Regions from separate parts of the Streptomyces sp. NPDC054961 genome, predicted to be linked through region 2. Evidence: riboswitches for the same ligand, from Rfam matches in the RefSeq annotation. Region 2 holds a riboswitch; the other holds the start of a gene.
What was found. A riboswitch is a leader RNA that binds a small molecule or an ion and turns the genes downstream of it on or off. The one in region 2 is predicted to bind cyclic di-AMP.

Region 1 (3,411 bases), on a different contig from region 2:
CTGGACCGGCTGAGCACGGTGTCCGGCCGCGCCGACGAACTGTGCCGCTTCGCGGTGCTGTTCGGCGACCCGCAGCTGGCCCTGACCGCCGTCCAGCGCGTCCTCGACGTCACCGCCGAGGAGGTGCAGGCCGTGGCCGCGGCCCGACTGCGCCCGGACAACCGCGCGGTGCTCGTGTACGAGCCGATCGCGGCGGACGGGACCGACGGGCCGGACGACACCGACGAGAGCGCCGGGAACGGCGACGAGAACGAAGGGGCGGAGCAGTGAGCGACACCGCAGCCGTCACGATGACCTTCCACCCGCGCCCCCAGGCCGGCGAGCCGCAGCCGTGGGCCTTCCCGGCCCCCGACCGCGGGGTCCTGGCCAACGGCCTGACCCTGCTGCGCTGCCACCGCCCGGGGCAGCAGGTCGTCGCGGTCGAGATCAACCTCGCCGCCCCGCTGGACGCGGAGCCCGAGGGCCTCGACGGCGTGGCTACCATCATGGCCCGCGCGCTGGCCGAGGGCACCGACAAGCACTCCGCCGAGGAGTTCGCGGCCGAGCTCGACCGCTGCGGGGCCACCCTCGACGCGCACGCCGACCACCCGGGCCTGCGGGTCTCCCTGGAGGTCCCCGCGTCGCGGCTGCACAAGGCGCTCGGCCTGGTCGCCGAGGCGCTGATCGCGCCGGCCTTCGCCGACGCCGAGGTCGGCCGCCTGGTGCGCAACCGGCTCGACGAGATCCCGCACGAGCTGGCCAACCCCCAGCGCCGCGCCGCCAAGCAGCTCTCGCAGGAGCTGTTCCCGGCGAGCCTGCGGATGTCCCGCCCCCGCCAGGGCACCGAGGAGACGGTCTCCCGCATCGACTCCGGCGCCGTACGGGCCTTCTACGAGGCCCACGTACGCCCCGCCACCGCCACCGCGGTGGTCGTCGGCGACCTGACCGGCATCGACCTCGACGCCGTCCTCGCGGACACCCTGGGCGCCTGGACCGGTGACACCAGCGAGCCGCGCCCGGTCCCGCCGGTCACCGCCGACGACACCGGCCGCGTGGTCATCGTGGACCGGCCCGGCGCGGTCCAGACCCAGCTGCTGATCGGCCGTATCGGGCCGGACCGGCACGACCGCGTCTGGGCGCCCCAGGTCCTCGGCACGTACTGCCTGGGCGGCACCCTCACCTCGCGCCTGGACAAGGTGCTGCGCGAGGAGAAGGGGTACACGTACGGCGTGCGCGCCTTCGGCCAGGTGCTGCGCTCCACCGCCGACGGCAAGGGCGCCTCGATGCTCGCCATCAGCGGTTCGGTGGACACCCCGAACACCGGCCCGGCGCTGGAGGACCTCTGGAAGGTGCTGCGCACCCTCGCGGAGGGCGGCCTGACCGATGCCGAACGGGACGTGGCGGTGCAGAACTTGGTGGGCGTGGCCCCGCTGAAGTTCGAGACGGCCGCCTCGGTCGCGGGCACCCTCGCCGATCAGGTCGAGCAGGAGCTGCCGGACGACTACCAGGCGCAGTTGTACGCGCGGCTCGCCGAAACCGGGACGGTGGAGGCCACTTCGGCGGTCGTCAGCGCGTTCCCGGTGAACCGCCTGGTCACGGTCCTGGTGGGTGACGCCTCGCAGATCGAGGAGCCGGTGCGCGCCCTCGGTATCGGCGAGGTGACCGTGGTGACCAACTGAGCTGACGCCCAAGGGGTTCCGGCGACTTGTCGCCGGGGCCCCTTTTGTCCGTTTAGTGGTGTGGTTGCTTGTATGCGGTGTGGCGAACGCAACAAAAAGGCGCGTCTGTTTGGCGATTGACTGATGATCCGCCTAGCGTCAGGCGTGCTGTCCGTCAGTGGTAACCGCCGCATCCGCGGCACCGGGCAGCGATCGCCGAGTCCCCGTCAGGCGCGAGCCTGGGGAGCCGGGGACCCACATGTGTCCCTGGGGTGAATCGGGCCGCCTCGCAAGTGGAGGCCCGTAGGAGACCTTCCTGCTCCGAACCCGTCAGCTAACCCGGTAGGCGAGAGGGAAGGAAAGGATCAGCCCCTTCATGGCGTTTGGCAGTCGTACCGCCGGGTCCGGCAAGCACCGCGGTTCCAGTCGTCTGAGCCGCAGGACCGCCGGTTACGCCGGCATCGCGGCCCTCGCCACCACGGGTGTCGTCGGCTCGCTGGCCGGCCCCGCGTTCGCCGCGGACAAGGCCCCCTCCGTCGAGGACACCGGCATGAACACCATCGTCGTGGCCGACGAGCTCGAGGGTGAGATCCAGGCCCAGGCCGCCTCCCAGCAGCGGGCCGCCGAGGCCGCCGCCGCCAAGGCGCAGGCCGAGGCCGACGCGAAGCAGCGGGCGGCAGAGGCCAAGGTGAAGGCCGAGGCGCGGGCCAAGGCCGAGCGCGAGGCCGCCGAGCGTGCGGCCCGCGAGGAGGAGCGCAAGCGCCTCAACACCTTCGTGTCCCCGCTCGCGGAGTCCTACGTCAGCACCCAGTACCACGCGGGCGGCGGCATGTGGTCCTCCGGCAGCCACACCGGCATCGACTTCCACGCCTCCTCCGGCACCGAGGTCCACGCGGTCGGCATGGGCACCGTGGTCGAGGCGGGCTGGGGCGGCGCGTACGGCAACAACGTCGTCATCAAGCACGCCGACGGCACGTACACCCAGTACGGCCACATGAGCTCGCTGAGCGTCTCCGTCGGCCAGCAGGTCACCCCGGGCCAGAAGATCGGCCTGTCGGGCTCCACGGGCAACTCCAGCGGCCCGCACCTGCACTTCGAAGCCCGTACCGGCGCCGACTACGGCTCGGACATCGACCCGATCGCGTACCTGCGCTCGCACGGCGTCAACGTCTGACCGGTCCGCACCGGTCGGTCCCGGCGGTCCGCCGCCCGGCCGGCCGCCGCACCGCACGTCTTCCCGAAGGCCCCGGCTCTCCTCGAGCCGGGGCCTTCGTGCGTCGGTCCGCGCGGACCGCCTCCGAGGTGCGGGCCTCGGATGCGTGTGAATGTTTCGTATTTCCGGCCGTCCTCGGAAATTATCGTGTGTTGCAATAGAATCGCAGCGCGCACAGCCATACGAAAAAGGCGGAGGTCCGGTCTTGCGTATTCCCGCGCACACGGTATGCACAGCAATTCGCGACGACATCGTCTCCGGCGTGTTCGGGCCCGGCGCCCGGCTGACCGAAGAGGTGCTGGCCCGCCGGTACGGAGTCTCGCGCGTCCCGGTGCGCGAGGCGCTGCGCACGCTGGAGTCGGAGGGCTTCGTCACCACCCGGCGGCACGCGGGCGCCTGCGTGGCGGAGCCGACCGAGCGGGAGGCCGCGGACCTCCTGGAGCTGCGGATGCTGCTGGAGCCGCTGGCGGCCGCACGGGCGGCCCGGCGGCGCAGCGAGGCCCACCTCAAAGTGCTGCGGGGGCTGGTCAGGCTGGGGCAGGAGCGGGCCAGGAAGGGGCA
Region 2 (3,411 bases):
GGTTCGTCGGGGCCTTCCGCGAGGTCATGGACGAGGCGCACGGCGGCGGCGCGCTGATGTGGGACTTCGGCAGGACGCTGGTGCGGCAGGCCGTCGCGAACCGCTGACGCGGTGCGCGGCGGGGGGGGCCCCCCCCCCGCGCGGGCGGGGGTGCAACAGGCCGCCCCGCCGGCGCGGGAGGTGGCGGCGGGGGGGGGCCGGCGCGGCCCCCGCCCCCCCCCGGCGGCGCCCGCCCCCCCCCCCCGCCCGCCCCCCCGCGGGCGGGCGGGCCGCCCCCCCCCCCCCCCCCCCTCGCCGAGGTAGCGCTCCACCCCGCCCCACTCCTCGTCCATGGTCTCGAAGGCCGCCGTCAGGTACTCGGCGCGGGCGTCGAAGAGCGGGGCGAGCAGCTCCATCACCTCGGGGGTGCGGGCTTCGGTCGCGTCCCCGCTCCGGCGGACCCGGTAGCGGTTGTGCGCGGCGTTCGACTCCAGGTAGTCCGTGACGATCGCGTCCCGCTCCACGCCCAGCGCGAGCAGGGTGACGGCGATCGACAGGCCGGCCCGGTCCTTGCCGGCGGCGCAGTGCATGAGGGCCGGGACGCTGTCCTCGGCGAGGGCGTGCACGACCCGGCTGTGCTCGGCGGTGCGGGTCCTGATGATCCCGCGGTACGAATGGGACATCCGCGCGGCGGCCTTGCCGTCGCCCAGGACCTCGTGCAGCTGGGCGAGTTCCCCGTCGCGGACCATGGTCCAGAACTCCCGGCCGTCGGCCGGGTCCGACAGCGGGATGTTGACGTTCAGCACGCCGGGAAGATCGACGTCCGCGCCCTCCAGCGCGTGGTCGGCGTCATTGCGGAAGTCGAACACGGTGTGCAGTCCGAGCGAGCCGAGGAACTCCGCATCGCTTTCGGTGGCATGTGCGAGATGTCCGCTTCGGAACAGTAGTCCCGACTTGACCCTCCGGCCGTCCGTGGTCGGCAGCCCGCCCACGTCGCGGAAGTTGCGCACTCCGGACAGCGCCGGCTCCGTGCGCGAGGGGTGGGGTATCTGCTGGGTCACAGGGGCTCCTCCGTGTCGTCGTCGAGAGTGTCCGAATTGCTCCACTTGGGACCAAGTTGCCATAGCGAAAGGCGAGATCGGACACCTCCCCGTGAGCCAGATCATACGGTGACGGTGAGTGGCTGATCGCGAATACCGAATTGCCCTGCCGGGGCGGTTGTTGAAGGCCGCGAATGGACGGAGGGTGACCGGAATTCCTGCGGGCCGTCATCTTCAAGATTTTGTTGGGGAATTCATGACTTGTTCTGTCCGGGCGCACTCGATTACGTTCGCGATCGATCCGGACGGACCGCCTAATCCTGCCGCCGACCGGAAACCGCACTCGACTGATCACGCGCGGGGCAGGAGCGGGGGAACCAGGTAAGCCGCTGTTCCAGATCCTGTTCGGGATCTTTGCAACGGAACAGCTCGGGGTTAAGTCGTGCGGGTGTCCTTGATCGGCATCCGCGATGGCCGGACATCTCCAGTCCGAACCCGACAGCTCACCTCGCAGGCGTCGGAGAGGAATTCGCCATGCCTGCAACGGGTAAGCACCGCCGTCCCAAGTCCCGCTCGATATCCCGCGGTCTCGCCGTCGCCGGCACCGGTGGCGCGGCCCTCGCGCTCCCGCTGCTCGGCGCCGCCGGCGCCCACGCGGCCGGCGCCCAGGGCGCCGCCCCCGCCGCCGCGCAGGTCCTTGCGCCGCAGGCCGCGCAGGTCCCGGCCGCTCTCCAGGCCGCCCCGACCGCCGCGCGGTCGGCCGCCCAGGCCGCCCCGGCCGTCTACACGGTCGTGCCGGGGGACTACCTCTCCAAGATCGCCCAGCGGCAGCACCTCCGCGGTGGCTGGGAGCGGCTCTACGAGGACAACCGCGAGGCGGTGGGCTCCGATCCGTCGCTGATCCACCCGGGCCTCAAGCTGACGCTCGGCGCGAAGGGTGCGGCCCGGGCCGCCGAGCCCGCGCCGGCCGAGGCGCCGGAGCCGGCCGAAAAGTCCGCTTCCTCCTCCTCCTCTGATGCCGCTGACTCCTCGGACCCCTCTGACGCCTCTCAGGCCTCGGCTCCCGAGGCTTCCTCGGACGACTCCTCCGACGGCTCCTCCGGCGAGGAGTCCTTCTCCGGCGAAGGCGCGTCCGACGGCTCCTCGCCGGACGCCGCGGCCGAGGCTCCGGTCGCCCCCGCGCCCAAGGCCCCCGCCCAGCAGCAGGCCGCCCCCGCCTCCGCCGGCTTCGTCGCCCCGGTCGGCGGCGGCGTGTCCACCTCGTACCGGACGCCCGGCGCCATGTGGTCCAGCGGTTACCACACGGGCGTCGACTTCATCGCGAGCTCCGGCACCACCGTCAAGGCCGTCGGCGCGGGCACCGTCGTGTCGGCCGGCTGGGGCGGCGCGTACGGCAACGAGGTGGTCATCCGGCACGCCGACGGCAAGTACAGCCAGTACGGCCACCTCTCCCAGCTGTCCGTCTCGACCGGCCAGAGCGTGACCGGCGGCCAGACCATCGGCCTCTCCGGCGCGACCGGCAACGTGACCGGCCCGCACCTCCACTTCGAGATCCGTACGGGCCCCTCGTACGGCTCGGACATCGACCCGGTGGCCTACCTGCGCTCCAAGGGCGTCAGCATCTGAATCCGGTGAACCGGAGGCCCCGCGGTGGTGCGGCCGCCGCGGGGCCGGGCGGGGCGTGGGGCCGGGGCCCGAGGGGGGTCCCGGTCCCACGCCCTCCTCTTCCTCGGCCGACGGTGGCGAAGATCACGGTGTGTCAACCCGTGGCTACGGTCGCGTAGGTCGCGCCCCGGGGTGAAGGATGGGGTCCCGTGGCAGCGACGACTTCGACACTCAAGACCATCGGCTCGTACGCGGCGATCGGGGACAGCTTCACCGAGGGCGTGGGGGACCCGGGACCCGGGGAAACGTTCGTCGGCTGGGCGGACCGGCTGGCCGTTCTCCTCGCCGACCAGCGTGACGAGCACGACTTCCGGTACGCGAACCTGGCCGTGCGCGGCCGCCTCCTGGACCAGATCGTGGCCGAGCAGGTGCCCCGCGCCAAGGCGCTGGCGCCGGACCTCGTGACCTTCTGCGCGGGCGGCAACGACATCATCCGGCCCGGCAGCGACCCGGACGACGTGGCCGAACGGTACGAGGCCGCCGTGCGCGACCTCGCCGGATCGGTCGGCCGGGTCGTGATCACCACCGGCTTCGACACGCGGGACGTGCCGGTCCTCAAGCACATCCGGGGCAAGATCGCGACGTTCAGCGCGCACGTCCACTCCATCGCCGACCGCTACGACTGCCCCGTCCTCGACCTCTGGTCGCTGAAGTCCGTCCAGGACCGGCGGGCCTGGGACGCCGACCGGCTGCACCTCTCGCCCGAGGGCCACACGCGGGTCGCCCT

Region 1: another riboswitch for cyclic di-AMP. It lies ahead of ACWF9Z_RS28765 (M23 family metallopeptidase); the one in region 2 lies ahead of ACWF9Z_RS16475 (M23 family metallopeptidase).

What each region holds. Positions count from the first base shown of each region.
Region 1 covers NZ_JBSGWY010000040.1:7,954-11,364, reverse strand. The annotation lists gene ACWF9Z_RS28775 (M16 family metallopeptidase) at 1-270, shown strand, start outside; gene ACWF9Z_RS28770 (M16 family metallopeptidase) at 291-1,658, shown strand; cyclic di-AMP (ydaO/yuaA leader) riboswitch at 1,842-2,001, shown strand; gene ACWF9Z_RS28765 (M23 family metallopeptidase) at 2,014-2,811, shown strand; gene ACWF9Z_RS28760 (GntR family transcriptional regulator) at 3,056-3,411, shown strand, end outside.
Region 2 covers NZ_JBSGWY010000015.1:148,169-151,579, forward strand. The annotation lists gene ACWF9Z_RS16465 (aspartate aminotransferase family protein) at 1-107, shown strand, start outside; partial or broken gene ACWF9Z_RS16470 (tyrosine-protein phosphatase) at 282-1,040, opposite strand; cyclic di-AMP (ydaO/yuaA leader) riboswitch at 1,354-1,551, shown strand; gene ACWF9Z_RS16475 (M23 family metallopeptidase) at 1,554-2,645, shown strand; gene ACWF9Z_RS16480 (SGNH/GDSL hydrolase family protein) at 2,834-3,411, shown strand, end outside.